Regions from separate parts of the Rhizobium sp. P1_E1 genome, predicted to be linked through region 1. Evidence: predicted binding sites of a transcription regulator. Region 1 holds the regulator's gene; the other holds the start of a gene.

Evidence for each region. Region 1 encodes LexA, which represses DNA repair genes until DNA is damaged. Its sites were predicted from a motif close to TGTTCNNNNTGTGTTCNG; they were not measured.
Region 2: the regulator LexA is predicted to act here: its motif matches at 3,476-3,493, upstream of AC1D1Z_RS00075 (DNA recombination protein RmuC).

What each region holds. Positions count from the first base shown of each region.
Region 1 is NZ_JBFUAY010000013.1:22,651-33,901, forward strand. It holds gene AC1D1Z_RS07740 (pyruvate dehydrogenase complex dihydrolipoamide acetyltransferase) at 1-82, opposite strand, end outside; gene AC1D1Z_RS07745 (pyruvate dehydrogenase complex E1 component subunit beta) at 98-1,483, opposite strand; gene pdhA (pyruvate dehydrogenase (acetyl-transferring) E1 component subunit alpha) at 1,499-2,545, opposite strand; gene AC1D1Z_RS07755 (FtsB family cell division protein) at 2,691-3,011, opposite strand; gene eno (phosphopyruvate hydratase) at 3,149-4,423, opposite strand; gene kdsA (3-deoxy-8-phosphooctulonate synthase) at 4,672-5,517, opposite strand; gene AC1D1Z_RS07770 (VOC family protein) at 5,514-6,410, opposite strand; gene lexA (transcriptional repressor LexA) at 6,609-7,328, shown strand; gene AC1D1Z_RS07780 (ComEC/Rec2 family competence protein) at 7,309-9,741, opposite strand; gene gltA (citrate synthase) at 10,032-11,251, shown strand, end outside.
Region 2 is NZ_JBFUAY010000001.1:9,680-15,670, reverse strand. It holds gene AC1D1Z_RS00085 (methyl-accepting chemotaxis protein) at 1-994, opposite strand, end outside; gene AC1D1Z_RS00080 (ribokinase) at 1,237-2,136, opposite strand; gene AC1D1Z_RS00075 (DNA recombination protein RmuC) at 2,217-3,443, opposite strand; gene AC1D1Z_RS00070 (methyl-accepting chemotaxis protein) at 3,649-5,145, shown strand; gene def (peptide deformylase) at 5,514-5,991, shown strand, end outside.

The DNA of each region.
Region 1 (11,251 bases):
CGCCTTCCTTGACCAACCATTTGGAAAGATTGCCTTCCTCCATGGTCGGAGAGAGGGCGGGCATCGTGATATTGATCGGCATCGAAACACCCTCCCCTTATTTGTAGCAAACAGCCTTCACCGCATCGACCACTTCGCCGACGTTCGGAAGGGCAAGCTTTTCGAGATTGGCGGCGTAAGGCATCGGAACGTCCTTGCCTGCGATCGTCAGGATCGGCGCATCGAGATAGTCGAAGGCCTGCTGCATGACGCGGGTGGCGATTTCGGTGCCGACGGAGGACTGCGGATAACCTTCCTCGACGGTGACCAGACGGCCAGTCTTCTTCACCGATTCGATGACAGTCGGCAGGTCCATCGGGCGGATGGTGCGAAGGTCAATCAGTTCGACGTCGATGCCGATCTTCTCGAGTTCGGCGACAGCCTTGGTCGCATAACTCATGCCGATGCCGAAGGAGACCACAGTGACGTCCTTGCCCGGACGATGGATGCGGGCCTTACCGATCGGCAGGACGAAATTGTCGAGCTTCGGCACGTCGAAGTGCTGGCCATAGAGAATTTCGTTTTCGAGGAAGATGACCGGGTTCGGATCGCGGATCGCAGCCTTCAGCAGGCCTTTGGCGTCGGATGCCGTATAGGGCATGACGACCTTCAGGCCGGGAATGGCGCTGTACCAGGCTGCATAATCCTGGCTGTGCTGGGCGCCGACGCGAGCCGCAGCACCATTCGGGCCGCGGAAGACGATCGGAGCACCCATCTGGCCGCCGGACATATAGAGCGTCTTGGCGGCGGAGTTGATGATGTGGTCGATCGCCTGCATGGCGAAGTTGAAGGTCATGAATTCGACGATCGGGCGAAGGCCGGCCATTGCGGCACCGACGCCGACGCCGGCAAAGCCATGCTCGGTGATCGGCGTATCGACGACGCGGCGGGGGCCGAATTCCTGCAGCAGCCCCTGCGTGACCTTGTAAGCGCCCTGGTATTCGGCGACTTCCTCGCCCATGACGAAGACGTTTTCGTCGGCGCGCATTTCTTCAGCCATGGCGTCGCGGAGCGCTTCGCGCACGGTCGTCGACACCATTTCAGTGCCGGCCGGGATTTCGGGGTCGTTCGGAACGACAGCCTTCGGCTCGGCCGGAAGCGGCGCGGAGGCGGAACCGGTGTTGGTCGGCTTCTCTTCCTGGGCAACCGCGGGCGCTGCCGCGGCGGCGGGCTTGGCGGCGGAAATGTCCGAAGCGGATTCGCCGTCCTGCAGCAAAACAGCGATCTTGGTATTGACCTTGACGCCTTCAGTGCCGGCATCGACGAGCAGCTTGCCGATGATCCCTTCATCGACGGCTTCGACTTCCATCGTCGCCTTGTCGGTTTCGATTTCGGCAATCACGTCGCCGGAGGTGACCTTGTCACCTTCCTGCTTCAGCCATTTGGACAGTGTGCCTTCTTCCATGGTCGGAGAGAGGGCGGGCATGAGGATATCGATAGGCATGGGTTCCCTCCCCGATTAGAGCAGAATGTCGGTATAGAGCTCGGATGCATCCGGCTCCGGATCGGCCTGGGCGAAATCGGCACTGTCAGCGACGATATCGCGGACATCCTTGTCGATCGCCTTCAGATCGTCTTCGGAAGCCCAGCCCTTTTCGACGAGGCGAGCCTTGACCTGTTCGATCGGGTCATGCTCGGAGCGCATCTTCTGCACTTCGTCCTTGGAGCGATATTTCGCCGGGTCGGACATGGAGTGACCGCGATAACGATAGGTCAGCATTTCGAGAATGATCGGGCCCTTGCCGGAACGGCAATGTTCGAGCGCCTCGTCGGCCGCAGCCTTGACGGCGCGGACGTCCATGCCGTCGACCTGAATGCCGGGGATGCCGAAGCCGGATCCACGAAGCGAGTAGTTCGACTGCGCAGTGGCGCGCGCGGTCGACGTCCCCATGGCGTAACGGTTGTTCTCAACGATATAGACGATCGGCAGCTTCCAGAGAGCAGCCATGTTGAAGCTCTCGTAGACCTGGCCCTGGTTGGCGGCGCCGTCGCCGAAATAGGCGATGGAGACATTGTCGTTGCCGCGGTAGCGGTTTGCGAAGGCAAGACCCGTTCCGAGCGAGACCTGGGCACCGACGATGCCATGACCGCCGTAGAAATGCTTCTCTTTCGAGAACATGTGCATCGAGCCGCCCTTGCCGTGGGAATAGCCGCTGCGACGCCCGGTCAGTTCCGCCATGACGCCGCGTGCTTCCATGCCGGTTGCCAGCATATGGCCGTGATCGCGATAGGCGGTGATGACCTGGTCGCCTTCCTTCTGCGCCATCTGCATGCCGACGACGACAGCTTCCTGACCGATGTAGAGGTGACAAAAGCCGCCGATGAAGCCCATGCCGTAAAGCTGGCCGGCCTTCTCCTCGAAGCGACGGATCAACAGCATCTCGCGATAGGCCTTGAGCTCTTCATTGCGATCGAAGTCGGCTACAGGGCCTCCATTCGATGCTTTGGCTGCCGGTTTTGCTGCAGTTTTGCGGCTGGAAACGGTCGCGGTCTTTCGCGGCGCCATTCAACCCTCCCTATGGGTTTGTCGTTTCTTGGTGGGGCGTACCATAGGGAAGAAATATGACCACAGCAATGCCATAATTGCATGGCTCGTATTCGCTGCTAAATTATTGGAAGAACTATGAAAATTCCAATTAACCTGTTTTCGGTTAATTGGAATAATGGTTGAATATGACGATCTCGTCCGCGCGCGACATGTTGAGCTGATAACGCGCTTTTTCGTCCAACATATCCTTGTCGAGCGAGCCGTCACTGAGGAGCGCGACCTGATTTTCCAGATGTTCGCGCTTCGCCTTCAAGACTGCAAGCTCTTTTTCACGCGCGACACGCTGATGCTCGAACGTCTCCGTTGCGCGCAGGCCGTAATCGCCATGGATGCAATGATAACCGAAATAGGAGAGGAAGGCGACCGTCATGGCCGGAATGACGAAGCGACCGATCTTTCTCTTCTTATGATGCTTTGTCCACATACACGCATGCTCTTGAACGCATTACCAATTCGTTCAATCTAACGCGCAGAGATTAACCGTTCGTTGACTCTAAAATCCGCGCAACAAAAAACCCGCGCCGGGAAGGCGCGGGTCAAGCCATTGAACATCAGATCCGATCAGCCGCGAATGATCGAGCGGCCGGCATACTGGGCCTGCGGGCCGAGGCCCTCTTCGATGCGGATCAGCTGGTTGTACTTGGCAAGACGGTCGGAACGCGACAGCGAGCCGGTCTTGATCTGACCGCAGTTGGTGGCGACCGCGAGATCGGCGATGGTCGAATCTTCGGTCTCGCCGGAGCGGTGCGACATGACGGCGGTATAGGCCGCCTTGTGCGCCGTGTTGACGGCATCGAGCGTTTCCGTCAGCGAGCCGATCTGGTTGACCTTGACGAGGATCGAGTTGGCGACGCCCATGCGGATGCCGTCGCGAAGACGGGCGGAGTTGGTAACGAAGAGATCGTCGCCGACGAGCTGGGTCTTCTTGCCGGTCAGGTCAGTCAGCGTCTTCCAGCCGTCCCAATCGTCTTCGGCCATGCCGTCCTCGATCGAGATGATCGGATACTTGGCGGCGAGCTCAGCCAGATATTCGGCCATGGCGCCCGATTCCAGCGTGCGGCCTTCCCCTTCGAGAACGTATTTGCCGTCCTTGAAGAATTCGGTCGAGGCGCAGTCGAGGCCGAGGTAGATGTCCTCGCCCGGCTTGTAGCCGGCTTTCTCGACCGACTTCATGATGAAGTCGAGAGCTTCCGAAGCACTCTTCAGACCCGGTGCGAAACCGCCTTCGTCGCCGACATTGGTGTTATGGCCCTGCGCGGCAAGTTCCTTGCGCAGCGTATGGAAGACTTCCGAACCCATGCGCACGGCTTCGGCGATCGAATCGGCGCCGACCGGCAGGATCATGAACTCTTGGAAATCGATCGGATTGTCGGCGTGGGCGCCGCCGTTGATGATGTTCATCATCGGCACCGGCAGCAGGCTGGCGGAAGCGCCGCCGACATAACGGTAGAGCGGCAGGCCGGACGCCTGGGCAGCAGCCTTGGCGACGGCGAGCGACACGCCGAGGATGGCGTTGGCGCCGAGGCGCGACTTGTTCGGCGTGCCGTCCAGCTCGATCATGATATTGTCGATCTGGATCTGGTTTTCGGCGTCGATGCCACCGATCGCGTCGAAGATCTCGGTGTTGGCGGCTTCCACCGCCTTTTCGACACCCTTGCCGAGGTAGCGCTTGCCGCCATCGCGCAGTTCGACCGCCTCATGCGCGCCCGTCGAGGCGCCCGAGGGAACGGCCGCGCGGCCCATGCTGCCATCTTCGAGATAGACATCGACTTCGACGGTGGGGTTGCCACGGCTATCGAGAATCTCGCGGGCGATGATATCGGTGATTGCAGTCATGGGTTCTTCCTGCTCGGTGGGTGGTGATAAGTCGGTTCGAAACCTGTCTTAGTCGAAGGCGTGCAAATTACAATGCTGCAATTTCCAGCCTTCGAACCAGTGTTTGGATCTCGCCTAAAGCGCGTCGCGATCTTTCAGATTCGCTTGCCACGCTTTAGGTCTTTGGCTTTCCGCATGTCGTTGTCGCAAAACCGCTGCACACTTTTTCGCGACATGCCTATAGCACGATCATGTCAGGCTGTTGAACGTCAAGCCTTGGCGACCGCATCGAAGGCAAGCAGCTTTTCAAGCAGCCGCGGCATGTCCTTGAGATAGACCATGTTCGGGCCGTCCGAAGGTGCATTGTCGGGGTCCTGGTGGGTTTCGACGAAGACACCGGCAACACCGGCAGCCACTGCTGCGCGCGCCAGTGTTTCCACGAATTCCCGCTGACCGCCGGAGGAATCGCCCTGCCCGCCCGGCTGCGCAACGGAATGGGTGGCATCGAAGATAACGGGTGCGCCCATCGCCGCCATGATCGGCAGCGAGCGCATGTCGGAAACCAGCGTATTATAGCCGAATGAGGCGCCACGCTCGCACAGCAGCACGTTCGGATTGCCGCTGGCGTTGAGCTTCTTCAGGACGTTCTTCATATCCCAGGGAGCGAGGAACTGGCCCTTCTTGACATTGACGACGCGGCCGGTCTTGGCGGCGGCGATGAGAAGGTCGGTCTGGCGGCAAAGGAAGGCCGGGATCTGCAGGACGTCGACGACCTTTGCCACCTCCGCGCATTGCTCGGCGGTATGAACGTCGGTCAGGACAGGAAAGCCGAATTCCTTCTTGAGGTCGGCAAAGACCTCCATGCCCTTTTCGATCCCGATGCCGCGTTCAGCCGAAAGAGAGGTGCGGTTCGCCTTGTCGAAGGAGCTCTTGTAAACGAGGCCGATGCCGAGCTTTGCGCAAAGCTCTTTCAGCGTACCGGCAACCATGAAGGCGTGGTCGCGGCTCTCCATCTGGCAGGGACCGGCAATCAGCGACAGGCGGCCGGTATTGGAAAAGGTCACCTGGCCTTGGCCTTCGCCGATCTTGACTTCGGAATTCGTCTCAGTGCTCATCGTGTCTCCTCGAAGGCGAAGAGCGTGCCCTGCCCGGGCGCGGGCTTCACCAGAATGCGATTGTTCTTGCGCGTGTATGTCACCCCGTTAGCAGCCAAATGCGCTTCTGTCACGGCAAGATCGGCGACAATGAAGAGGATTGCCCGGCCACGCAGGCCGCGATCGGCGGATGATCCGGCGATCTCGAAATAGGCTTCTAGCCCTTCCGGCGTCATCAGGCTGATTTTCGCGTTCGAAGCAGCAACATTGACGCCAAAACCGGTTTTCTCGACTGCCGCCTGCGCCACGGCAAGGCCGACGAAGGCCCCGAAAGCAGCAGCATCAGGCGCGCAGAGCGCGATCTCGGCAATGCCGGTGACGCCATTGGCATGCGTCTCCAGCGCGCCGCGGTCGGCCGGCAGCGGATTGACGCGTTCGACGCTGAAAAGGAAGAGATCGGGCGCTCGCAGGTCACCGGCAAAAGCCAGCTTGAAGCCGGCGATGCTCTCGGAACCGTCCGGCATCGTCATCGGCCGGGTGAACTGCAGCATCTCGCCGGCGCTCGATCCGTTGCCGACGAAGTTCTGATGATCGATGCCGGCATCCTTACTGCCGAAAGCAAGCCCCGAAAGCCCCTCCTCGCCGCAGCGGAAGCGGAAGGCCCGGTTGCGGGCGGTGAAGACATTGCCTTGCCGCGCTGAGGCCTCGCTCTCCTCGACACTCGCAATCCCGAGCGGCTCCAGATAGGTCTTGTCGGCAAAAAAGACGCAGGCGTTTTCCGTTCCGAAGGGATGGCGTGCATCGGCGGCAACGGTGAAGCCGAGCTTGCCAAGCCTCTCGCGCGCCAGATCGATATTGACGACGGGCAGCACCACATGATCCAGCGGATGCGGCTTGGCGGAACGCTCGTTCATGATATCCCTCCTGGAAACGGCAAGAGATGTGCGATGGCGCGCCCCTCAATGCAACAGATGTGTCCCAATCCGGCGAATGAAAATAAAAATCTCAACGAGTTGGCGCCAAGTTTTACGGAAATTTAGCTACTTGCGGAACACATATGGAACATATAGTGTCTGTTCTGGATTTGTTTCAATCACGAGGTCACAACGTCGATGCTCACGCGCAAACAACAGGAGCTTCTCCTTTTCATTCATGAGCGCATGAAGGAATCCGGCGTTCCGCCATCTTTCGACGAAATGAAGGATGCCCTGGACCTCGCTTCCAAGTCCGGGATTCACCGGCTGATTACGGCGCTCGAGGAACGTGGCTTCATTCGCCGCCTACCGAACCGCGCCCGTGCGCTCGAGGTTATCAAGCTTCCGGAGGCCTACAGCCCCAGCATTCAGCCCCGGCGGGGCTTTTCGCCCAGCGTCATCGAGGGCAGCCTTGGCAAGCCGCAGCCGGTCGCCACTCCTGCTCCCGCAAAACCCGTCGCCGACAACGGCAACTCGGTCTCCGTGCCGGTCATGGGCCGTATCGCCGCCGGTGTTCCGATCTCGGCGATCCAGAACAACACCCACGACATCGTCGTTCCGGCCGACATGCTCGGTTCCGGTGAACATTATGCGCTCGAGGTCAAGGGCGATTCGATGATCGACGCCGGCATCTTCGACGGCGACACCGTGATTATTCGCAACGGCAGCACAGCAAGTCCTGGTGACATCGTCGTTGCTCTCGTCGACGACGAAGAAGCGACACTCAAACGCTTCCGCCGCAAAGGCGCCTCGATCGCGCTGGAGGCGGCCAACCCGGCTTACGAGACCCGGATTTTCGGGCCGGACCGCGTCAAGGTTCAGGGCAAGCTCGTCGGCCTCATTCGCCGCTATCACTGACATCAGGCAGTCTGGATTCGGCAAAACTGTTGCTGCGCCAGTCATAGGCGCGATGCCGCATCCATGGCCGCGACAATGCATCGAATGCGGTTGCGACCTCCAGGCCGGCGTCGGCGAAGCGCAACTCGACGGAACCGGTCCTGCGCAGCGTTTCGCCGGTGAAGAGCGTCGCCCCTGAGCGGCAGTTGTTGAAGCGCAGGCGGACCGACGTCACGACGATATCGGCCGCGTCGCATGCCGGACCGAGATAGGCGGCATTGTCGATGACAGCAACCACGTGACCATTGCCAAGCCTTGATGTGCACCAGGCCTTCTTGACGCAGGAAAAGCGGTTTGCTTCACCGGCCGCTGCAGCCGCCCGCATCGCCGACCTTGCTTCGTTCTGCTGATCGCGGGAAAGCCTGACACGGCGGTCTTCTCCCTCCGGCGGAATAACAGGACCATCCAGCATCTTCGGCGGGTGATGCGTCGGCAGGACCAGCGCTCTCTGCCACTGGTCGAAGATGAAATCCGGCGGTCTTTCACGGTTGGAAGCCATGGCCCCCGCCTCGACGATTGCGACGAGACCACCATCCTCCGAAATCGCCAGATCCGGCGGCCGGGGAACCGGCAGAAGCAAGAGGACGAGCGTCGAGACCGCGATGATCGATGTGCCGATATGGCGCAGCCGGGTGCGGAGCAGCGTCAGCAGCAGAAAGCCTGCGACGGCTATCGCGAAATACCAAGCGGGCAAGCGGCCGATGCCGATGTCGCCACCCCAGCCGGACACCGTCTTTGCGATCGCGATCACCAGATCGAGGCCGAATCCGACGACCTTCCAAGGCAAAACGTCCAGACCGAAAGGCATGAGCAGCATCGCCAGCAACCCGGCCGGCATGATGATGAAGGAGATGATCGGCATCGTCGCGAGGTTTGCCGGCAGGCCATAGGCAGTCAGGCGATGAAAATGCTCGATCGAAAACAGCGCGGTGGAAAAGCCGCCGATCAGCGAGGTCAGGAAGACGCCGCCGAAGAAACCCGCAACCGTAACGACGGGCCGAAACACCGGCAGCTTCAGGAAAGCGTTTTCGCGGACGCGCCGGTCCTTCCACAGCTGGTAGCCAGATACCAACGCCAATGTCGCGGCAAAGGACATCTGGAAGCTCGGACCCAAGACCTCGGACGGTGAAATGGCGAGAATGACGAGCGCCGAGAGAGCGACATTGCGCAGGCTGATCGACGGCCGGTCGAAGAAGACGGCAATCAACATGATCGCCATCATGATGAAGGCGCGTTCGGCCGAGACGGCAAAGCCGGAGATCAGGAAATAGGCCGTGACGGCGATGAGCGCGCCGGCAGCGGCGATCTTCTTGGTCGGATAGGCTTGGGCGACACCGGGAAAGAGGCTGAGCAGCATGCGGAAACCGACGAAGAAGATGCCGGCTGACAGCGCCATATTGAGGCCGGAGATAGCGATGATATGAGCCAGACCGGACTGGCGCAGCGCCTCCGTCGTCTCATTCGAGATGGCGCGCCGCTCGTCCGTCACCAGAGCAGCGGCAAAAGCGCCGGTGTCGCCGGGCAGGATCGACCTTATGCGGTCGCCGATACCGCTGCGCAGCCGGTAGAGACCTTCGAGCAGCGCTTCCGTCGTCGATCTGGCCGCTTGCGGACCTGCCTGCAAATCGACCTTTGTCGGCGCACCGTAGAAGAAGCCGTTGGCGCCGATGCCATCGAAATAGGCACCGAAGGAGAAGTCGTTGAGCTCAGGAAGCGCTGGACCTGCTGGCGGCGTCAGCCGTGCTCTGCCGGTTATGATATCACCGATCTCGAAAGGCGCGTCCGCGCCGCGGGCGATCGCGGTTATGCGCCCCGGCGGCCGCTTCACCTCCGGCGCCTCTGTGTCGGTGACGGCAAGAATATAGCGCCACCGCCCGCGACCATCGCCTTCGCGCCGCTCGACACGGCCGGTCACCGTCGTCGTCACTGATGAATCGAGGATCACGGTCGAAGCCCGTCGGCTCTCGAGCTGCGCCGAGACCACGCCGCAGGCGACAAGTGCAAGCGCCAGCAGCGTTGCCCGCAAAGCCGCCCGGCTGCGGCTGGCGATGAGAACCGCGACGGTCAGCACCAACAGGCAGAGCAGCGATGCAATGAGCGGGAAGTCCGATGCCGCTAGAAACCAGAAGGCTGAGCCGGCGCCGAGGAAGACCGGTGAGAACAGCAGCAGGCGGCCATGGTCCGCCTCTTCGCCCAGCATGCGCATGCCGGCACGCAGCGATTGCGAGGCTGCTGCCGGCAGCCGGTGGCGCCACGGTGTCGCCGACTGCGTCGTTGGCGGCCGCGTCACCACGACAGCCGGAGAAAAACCGGCGGAGTCGGCAAGGCCGGCGCCTGCTTCCGGCCGCAATTCGACTGTCGTCAACTCCTGCATGTGCTGCCCAAAGTCACTCGCCCCGACAGGCAGAATGCAACCGCCAATCAAATCCGGCAAGAATAATCGATTGAAAAGTGAGGGAAAATTGAAAGAGCCAAAAGAGCAGTCGAATCATCGGCTTCCGATATGCATGCGGCTCATCGCTGCAGTGCCTAAAAGGTGATACTGCAATGCACAAAATGCCATCACGGTAACTTGGCATTAGCCTCGCGATCATATAGCTATCGGTGAGGACGCTTAACCCCTATGGCGCTTTTATGGCGCCACCGCCATTTCGGAGGATCAGCATGACGGATCAAAGCGCTACAATAAAAATCGGTGACAAATCAGTCGACCTTGCCGTTAAAAGCGGAACGATCGGCCCGAGCGTCATCGATATCGGTGCCCTCTACAAGAACACGGCTTCCTTCACCTACGATCCGGGTTTCACGTCGACTGCATCCTGTGAATCGAAAATCACCTACATCGACGGCGACGAAGGTGTCCTGTTGCATCGCGGCTATCCGATCGAGCAGCTCGCCGAACATGGCGACTTCCTCGAGGTCTGCTACCTCTTGCTTTACGGCGAACTGCCGACCACCGTGCAGAAGAAGGATTTCGATTATCGCGTCACGCACCACACCATGGTGCACGAGCAGATGAGCCGCTTCTTCACCGGCTTCCGCCGCGATGCGCATCCGATGGCCGTCATGTGCGGCTGCGTCGGCGCGCTGTCGGCCTTCTACCACGACTCCACCGACATCACCGATCCGCACCAGCGCATGGTCGCCAGCCTGCGCATGATCGCCAAGATGCCGACGCTTGCCGCCATGGCCTACAAGTACCATATCGGCCAGCCCTTCGTTTACCCGAAGAACGACCTCGACTACGCCTCGAACTTCCTGCGCATGTGTTTTGCCGTGCCTTGCGAGGAATATGTGGTCAATCCGGTGCTTGCCCGCGCCATGGACCGCATCTTCATCCTGCATGCCGATCATGAGCAGAACGCCTCGACCTCGACCGTCCGTCTCGCCGGTTCGTCGGGCGCCAACCCGTTCGCCTGCATCGCTGCCGGCATCGCCTGCCTCTGGGGCCCCGCGCATGGCGGCGCCAACGAAGCAGCGCTCAACATGCTGAACGAGATCGGCTCGGTCGACCACATTCCGGAATATATCGCCCGCGCCAAGGACAAGAACGATCCGTTCCGCCTGATGGGCTTCGGTCACCGCGTCTACAAGAACTATGATCCGCGCGCCAAGATCATGCAGAAGACGACGCATGAAGTGCTTGGCGAACTCGGCATCAAGGATGATCCGTTGCTCGAAGTGGCGATGGAGCTGGAGCGCATCGCGCTCTCCGACGAATATTTCATCGAAAAGAAGCTCTATCCGAACATCGACTTCTATTCCGGCATCACGCTGAAGGCGCTGGGCTTCCCCACGACCATGTTCACCGTGCTCTTCGCGCTTGCCCGCACCGTCGGCTGGATCGCGCAGTGGAACGAGATGATCGAGGATCCGGAACAGCG
Region 2 (5,991 bases), on a different contig from region 1:
CACCAAGCACGATCAGCCCGTTGATGATCATCACGTAGGTCTGGTCTCGCACCGGCGCGTTAATCGCCGTGTGCGGCACGTCGACGAGCACGACCCAGGTGGCGTTGACGCCGGGAACCGCGAACGGATAGACGACGCGATCGAAGGGATCGAGGCCGTCATAGGCGAGGTTCCTGACGAGACCGGGCTGCTTGCTGGACAGCGCCGTCTTGACGATGTCGGCGCCCTCGCCGTCATATTCCTTGGTCATCAGGTCGGGGATCGGCGCGACGATCCAGTTGCCGGCCTGCGACAACAGCGTGACGCGGCCCGAACCGAAAGGATGCAGCGCCTGCAGCTTGTCGGTCAGCGACTTCAGCGAAATGTCGACGCCGCCGACGCCGATCATCTTACCATCAGACATGACCGGATAGGCAATCGAGGTCAGCAGCGTCGGCACATCTGTTCCCTCGGCCATATAGGGCGTGGTGATCGCGCCCTTGCCGCTGTCGGCGGCAAGCTTCCACCATGCGGCGGTATAATCATTATCGAAGGTCGAATATTGAATGCCACCGTCCTTGGTCTTCGACCAGTAGGGCGTGAAGGCGCCGTTCTTGTTGGTGCCTTCGTCATTATTGTTGGCGATCTCGGTGGTTTTGCCGTCAAGCGCGCCGAGCTGCTCGCAGAACCAGCTGCCGAAGGCGAAGGCGTTCTGCTCGAGATTGGCCTTCAACACATTGATCATGCCCTTGCGATCGAGCGATTTGCCTTCATGGCCGCGGCCGATGACGCCCGACATGGTGCGTGCGGCGCTGGCGAGTTCGCCGACATTGGCGGCGATTTCATTGGCGATCGACTTTGCCTCGAGGTTGGCCTGATCCATCGTCAGCGTCTGGACGCGATCCCGGGTCTGGCCGATGAGGAAAAAGTTCGAAACGATGAGAACAAGCGCGATGGCGATGCCGGTGATGACGATGAGTTTCGCGGCAAGCGATTTCATTCGAAAAATGAACATGGGGTCCTCGGGCAAGGATGCGCCGAACGGGCATTCTCCGGCACAGGAGCAAAGGCTCGCCCCATCATGGGGCAGCCGCTTGGAAGTCCGGAATCCGAAAGGCGGGAGGCGCCGGCGACCACGAGGAACATCGCCGGAAATCTCTTAAATTTAAATGAAACTCTATCGATCGGGGCCATGAAAATCGCCGGAACGCCCTGAATTACAGGGAGTTTTGCCGGCGGCTTCGCAAAGAGACGCGGCTATATCCTGTCTGCGACTTCCTCGCTCAAAGGGATCGACGGTTGCGCCCCGGCCTTGAGGCAGGCGAGCGAACCGGCAACCGCCGCGCGGCGCAGCGCCGAGACAAAATCGAGGCCGTCGTCGAGGCTCGCGGCGAAATAACCGCAGAAAGTGTCTCCGGCGCCGACCGTATCGACAGGTTCGATCTTGAGACCTTGCGCCCTTGAAATCGCCCCGTCGCGAATCGCGATGACCCCATCGCCGCCGAGCGTTACGATCAGCGTCTGGCCCGTCTCCGCGTGTAGGCGCACAAGGGCTGCCTCACGCGCTGCGGCGTCCATGCCTTCCTGTCCGGCAAGCCGCTCGAATTCGGTCTCGTTGGCAATGACGATATCGGCGAGCCGGCCGAGACGCGGGGCATCGGGGATCAGCGGCGCGAGGTTGAGGATGCTGGTGACGCCCTTGGCGCGGGCGGCCGACAGCGCGCGCTCGACGGCAGCAGCCGGCACTTCGAGCTGCAGCATCAGGATATCGCCTTCGTTCATGCGGCCGATCGCCGTCTCGGCATCGGTGGGCGTGACCTGGCCATTGGCGCCGGGAACGACGGCAATCATGTTTTCGCCGTCGCCGCCGACAAGGATCAGCGCCGTGCCTGTGGGGCCATCGACATGTTTGATCAGAGAAAGGTCGGTGCCTGCATCATCGAGCAGGGCCAGCGCCTCCGCAGCGAAAGCATCCTTGCCGACGGCGCCGGCCATATGCACGTAGCGGCCGGCGCGCCGGGCCGCCAGCGCCTGGTTGGCGCCCTTGCCGCCGGCGGCCGTGGCAAAGCCGTTGCCGGCCACCGTCTCGCCGGGCTTCGGCAGGCGCTCGGTCGTGGCGATGAGATCCATGTTGATGGACCCGAAAACTGTGATCATGAATGTGTCCCGTCTTCTGGAGCCTGCAAATGAAATCATGCTCCAACTGTTTCATGCGGGCGAGACACTGCCCGAAGCGGTCACTCTTCGTCAACCACCCGGAGCTTCAGAAGACCGGTGCGGCTTTCCACCGATTTAGCCGCGGCTTCGCTGTCGCGGGCGGGTTTTGCATCGCTGCCACCCGCCTCGAATTCCAGCGCTTCGATCTTGGCGCCGCGCCTGGTGAGCTTGTCGGCTGACGTGACCACCATGTCGATATCCTTCTGCGCCATGGCGAAATGGCCCTGCAGCTTGCGCACCCGCTCGTCGAGGCGGCTGAGATCGTCCATCAGGATCGCCACCTCGCCCTGGATCAGATGCGCCTGCGCCCGCATGCGCTGATCCTTGAGCACGGCCTGGATGACCTGGATCGACAGCATCAGCAGCGACGGCGAGACGATGACGATACGCGCGCGGTGCGCCTTCTGCACCACCGGTTCGAAGTGCTCGTGGATCTCGGCGAAGATCGATTCGGACGGCACGAAGAGAAAGGCCGTATCCTGGGTTTCGCCCTGGATCAGATATTTCTCGGAAATGTCCCTTATATGGACCTCCATGTCGCGGCGGAATTGCTGGCCGGCGATCTTGCCGGCCTCGGGGCTGCCGGCGTCGCGGATCGCGTTCCAGGCTTCGAGCGGAAATTTTGCGTCGATCACCAGCGGCGGCGCGCCGTTCGGCATGCGGATCGTGCAGTCCGGCCGCGAACCGTTGGACAGCGTCTGCTGGAAGGCGTAGGCGCCCATCGGCAGGCCGTCGGCGACGATCGTTTCCATCCTGGACTGACCGAAGGCGCCGCGCGTCTGCTTGTTGGACAGAATGGCCTGCAGCCCGACGACATCTTTGGCGAGCGTCTGGATATTGTTCTGTGCGGCATCGATGACCGCCAGCCGCTCCTGCAGCCGCTGCAGGTTCTCATGCGTCGATTTCGTCTGCTCGGTGATTGTCGAGCTGACGCGCTGCGACATGCCGTCGAGGCGTTGGCTGATCGTCTGGTTGAGTTCGCTCTGCCGCGCGCCGAAGACCTCGGTCATGACAGCGATGCGGCCCTGCATCTCCGCCTGGATCTTCAAAAGTTCTGCCATCCGCGCTTCGTTTTCCTCAGCGCGAAAGCTCGCTTCCTCCGCCTGCTCGCGGCGAAGGCTGGCACTGCGCAGGAGAAGCACGACCACCAGCAGGGCGAGGGCGGCGAGACCTCCGCCGATGAGCGCCAGCATGGCCGGGTTGATCGAGGCAAGGGAAAGGGCGAGCGATTCGGAATGGATGGTCATGCCGCGAGCATAACAGAAGAAACGGCAATATATAGATCAAAACGTGAACGGAATGGGCGGCCCCCAATATCCTCGCAAGCCATCGCTCTTCCTCGCTCGGAGAGAAGAAATCGCCGTCCGATTTAACGATTGCTCAACCATATTGGCCAAAACCTGCGCGCAGAAATTCCTTCCCGCGCGCGTCGCGCCAAGTACAGAGATCCCCATGACCGCCCAGCAGACCGAAAACGCCCTCAGGCAGCGCCTCGATTTCATCGAACTGGATGAGGCAGCGCGCAAGTCCATGCGGGATCTGCGCCCGGTCATATCGGAGCTGATCGGCGGTGCCCTCGATAAATTCTACGCCAAGATCGCTAAGACCCCGGCTGTCGCAGGCTTCTTCGCCGATAAGAACCATGTCGGCCATGCCAAGAAGCGCCAGCAGGATCATTGGGCCAATCTCGCCGGCGGCGCGTTCGACGAGAGCTATGTCAACGGCGTGACCGCGGTCGGCCGGACGCACGCCCGCATCGGGCTGGAGCCGCGCTGGTATATTGGCGGTTATGCCATCGTCATGTCCGAGCTCGTCAAGGGCATCATGGAGAAGCAGTGGCCGTCGATCTTTGCGCGCCGAGAGGGCAAGGCATTGGCCGAGAAGCTGTCGGCCGTCATCAAGGCCGGTATGCTGGACATGGACTATTCCATCTCGGTCTATCTCGAGACGCTCGAAGCCAAGCGCCGCGCCTTGGAAGAAGAGCGTGCCCAGGCCGAATCCGATCAGGCGATCGCGTTGGAGCAGCTGCGCCTCGGTCTGGAAGCGCTGTCGAACGGCGATCTCGAAGCCACCCTGCCGTCCGACCTGCCGGGCAATTTCCGGCAGATGGCCGAGGACTACAACCGCGCCGTCAGCGCCCTTCGCCAGTCCTTCGCCTCCGTGCGCGAGACTTCTGGTCATATCATGAGCGGCGCCGACGTCATTTCCAATGCAACCAACGATCTGGCGCTGCGCACTGCCCAGCAAGCGGCAGGCGTCGAGGAGAGTTCGGCCGCCCTGCAGCAGCTGTCCGTCAGCGTCGGTCAGACGGCGGCCAATGCCGAGAAGGCTTCGGACGCCGTGCGTGAGACGCAAGAGAAGGCGAAGAACTCGGGCGAACTCGTCACCAGCGCCGTCTCGGCGATGGCCGGCATCGAGAAATCCTCGACCGGGATCTCCAAGATCATCGGCGTTATCGATGAGATCGCCTTCCAGACTAATCTGCTGGCGCTGAACGCTGGCGTTGAGGCGGCGCGCGCCGGCGATGCCGGCAAGGGTTTTGCCGTCGTCGCCCAGGAAGTCCGCCAGCTCGCCCAGCGCACCGCGGAAGCGGCCAAGGAGATCAAGAACCTGATCTCGCAGAGCTCGACCCAGGTCAATCAGGGCGTCGGCATCGTCTCCAGCACCGGCGAAGCGCTGAACGACATGATCAGCCGCATCGACATCATCAACCGTTTCGTCGCCGATATCGCCGCCGCCGCCCGCGATCAGGCGACCGGCGTCAACGAGGTCAGCGTCGCCGTCCGCAACATGGGTGCGATCACCCAGCAGAATTCGGACATGGTCGAACAGTCTTCGGCGGAAACGCGCCGCCTCAAGGACGAGGTGGAAACCCTGATCGAGCTGCTGCGGCGCTTCCGCGCCCGGCCGGAAGGCCATTCCGTCAGTGCTGCCCGCCGGGCGGCCTGAGGCGAATAGAGCCTTTCCTGGTCAGATTGCAGCATTCTGCCGGAGCAGGTTTTCGTCAGGGCAAAGGCGATTGGCGACGGGCATACCTCTTGGTACGTCCGAGCCGATCGCCTTTGATCCTGGCGGAAAGATGCCCGGCCCTTCGGGTTGGCTGAAACGGGCCGGCTGATCGACCGGCCGGCTTGGCCGTAGAGCTTGGCTACGACGCGCGCCGGCCGGTCGACCATCCGACTCCGTTTGAGCCAACAGAATGATTCAATCTGACCAGGAAAGGCTCTATGGCGAAATTCCAGGCGGGGATGCAAAAAAGCGTATTCCCCGCCTGCCGGATAATTCCATAGTCGGAAAAGATGGGTTATGGGAACGCCATGACCATCAAGCCACTCATCATTCTTCCCGATCCCGTTCTCCGCCAGCTGTCCAAGCCGATCGAGCGGGTGGACTCCGACCTGCAGCGTCTTGCCGACGATATGCTCGAAACCATGTACGACGCGCCGGGCATCGGCCTTGCCGCCATCCAGATCGGCGTGCCGCGTCGCATGCTCGTCATCGACATCTCGCGCGAGGGCGAGGAAAAGCAGCCGCAGGTCTTCATCAATCCTGAGATCGTCAAATCCTCCGACGAGCACTCCGTTTATGAGGAAGGCTGTCTTTCGATTCCGGATTATTATGCCGAGGTCGAGCGCCCGGCTGTCGTCTCGGTCAAATATCTCGACCTGAACGGCAAGGAACAGACAGTGGAAGCCGACGGACTGCTCGCCACCTGCCTGCAGCACGAGATCGACCACCTGAACGGCGTGCTCTTCATCGATTATATCTCGCGGCTGAAGCGGGAGATGGTCATCA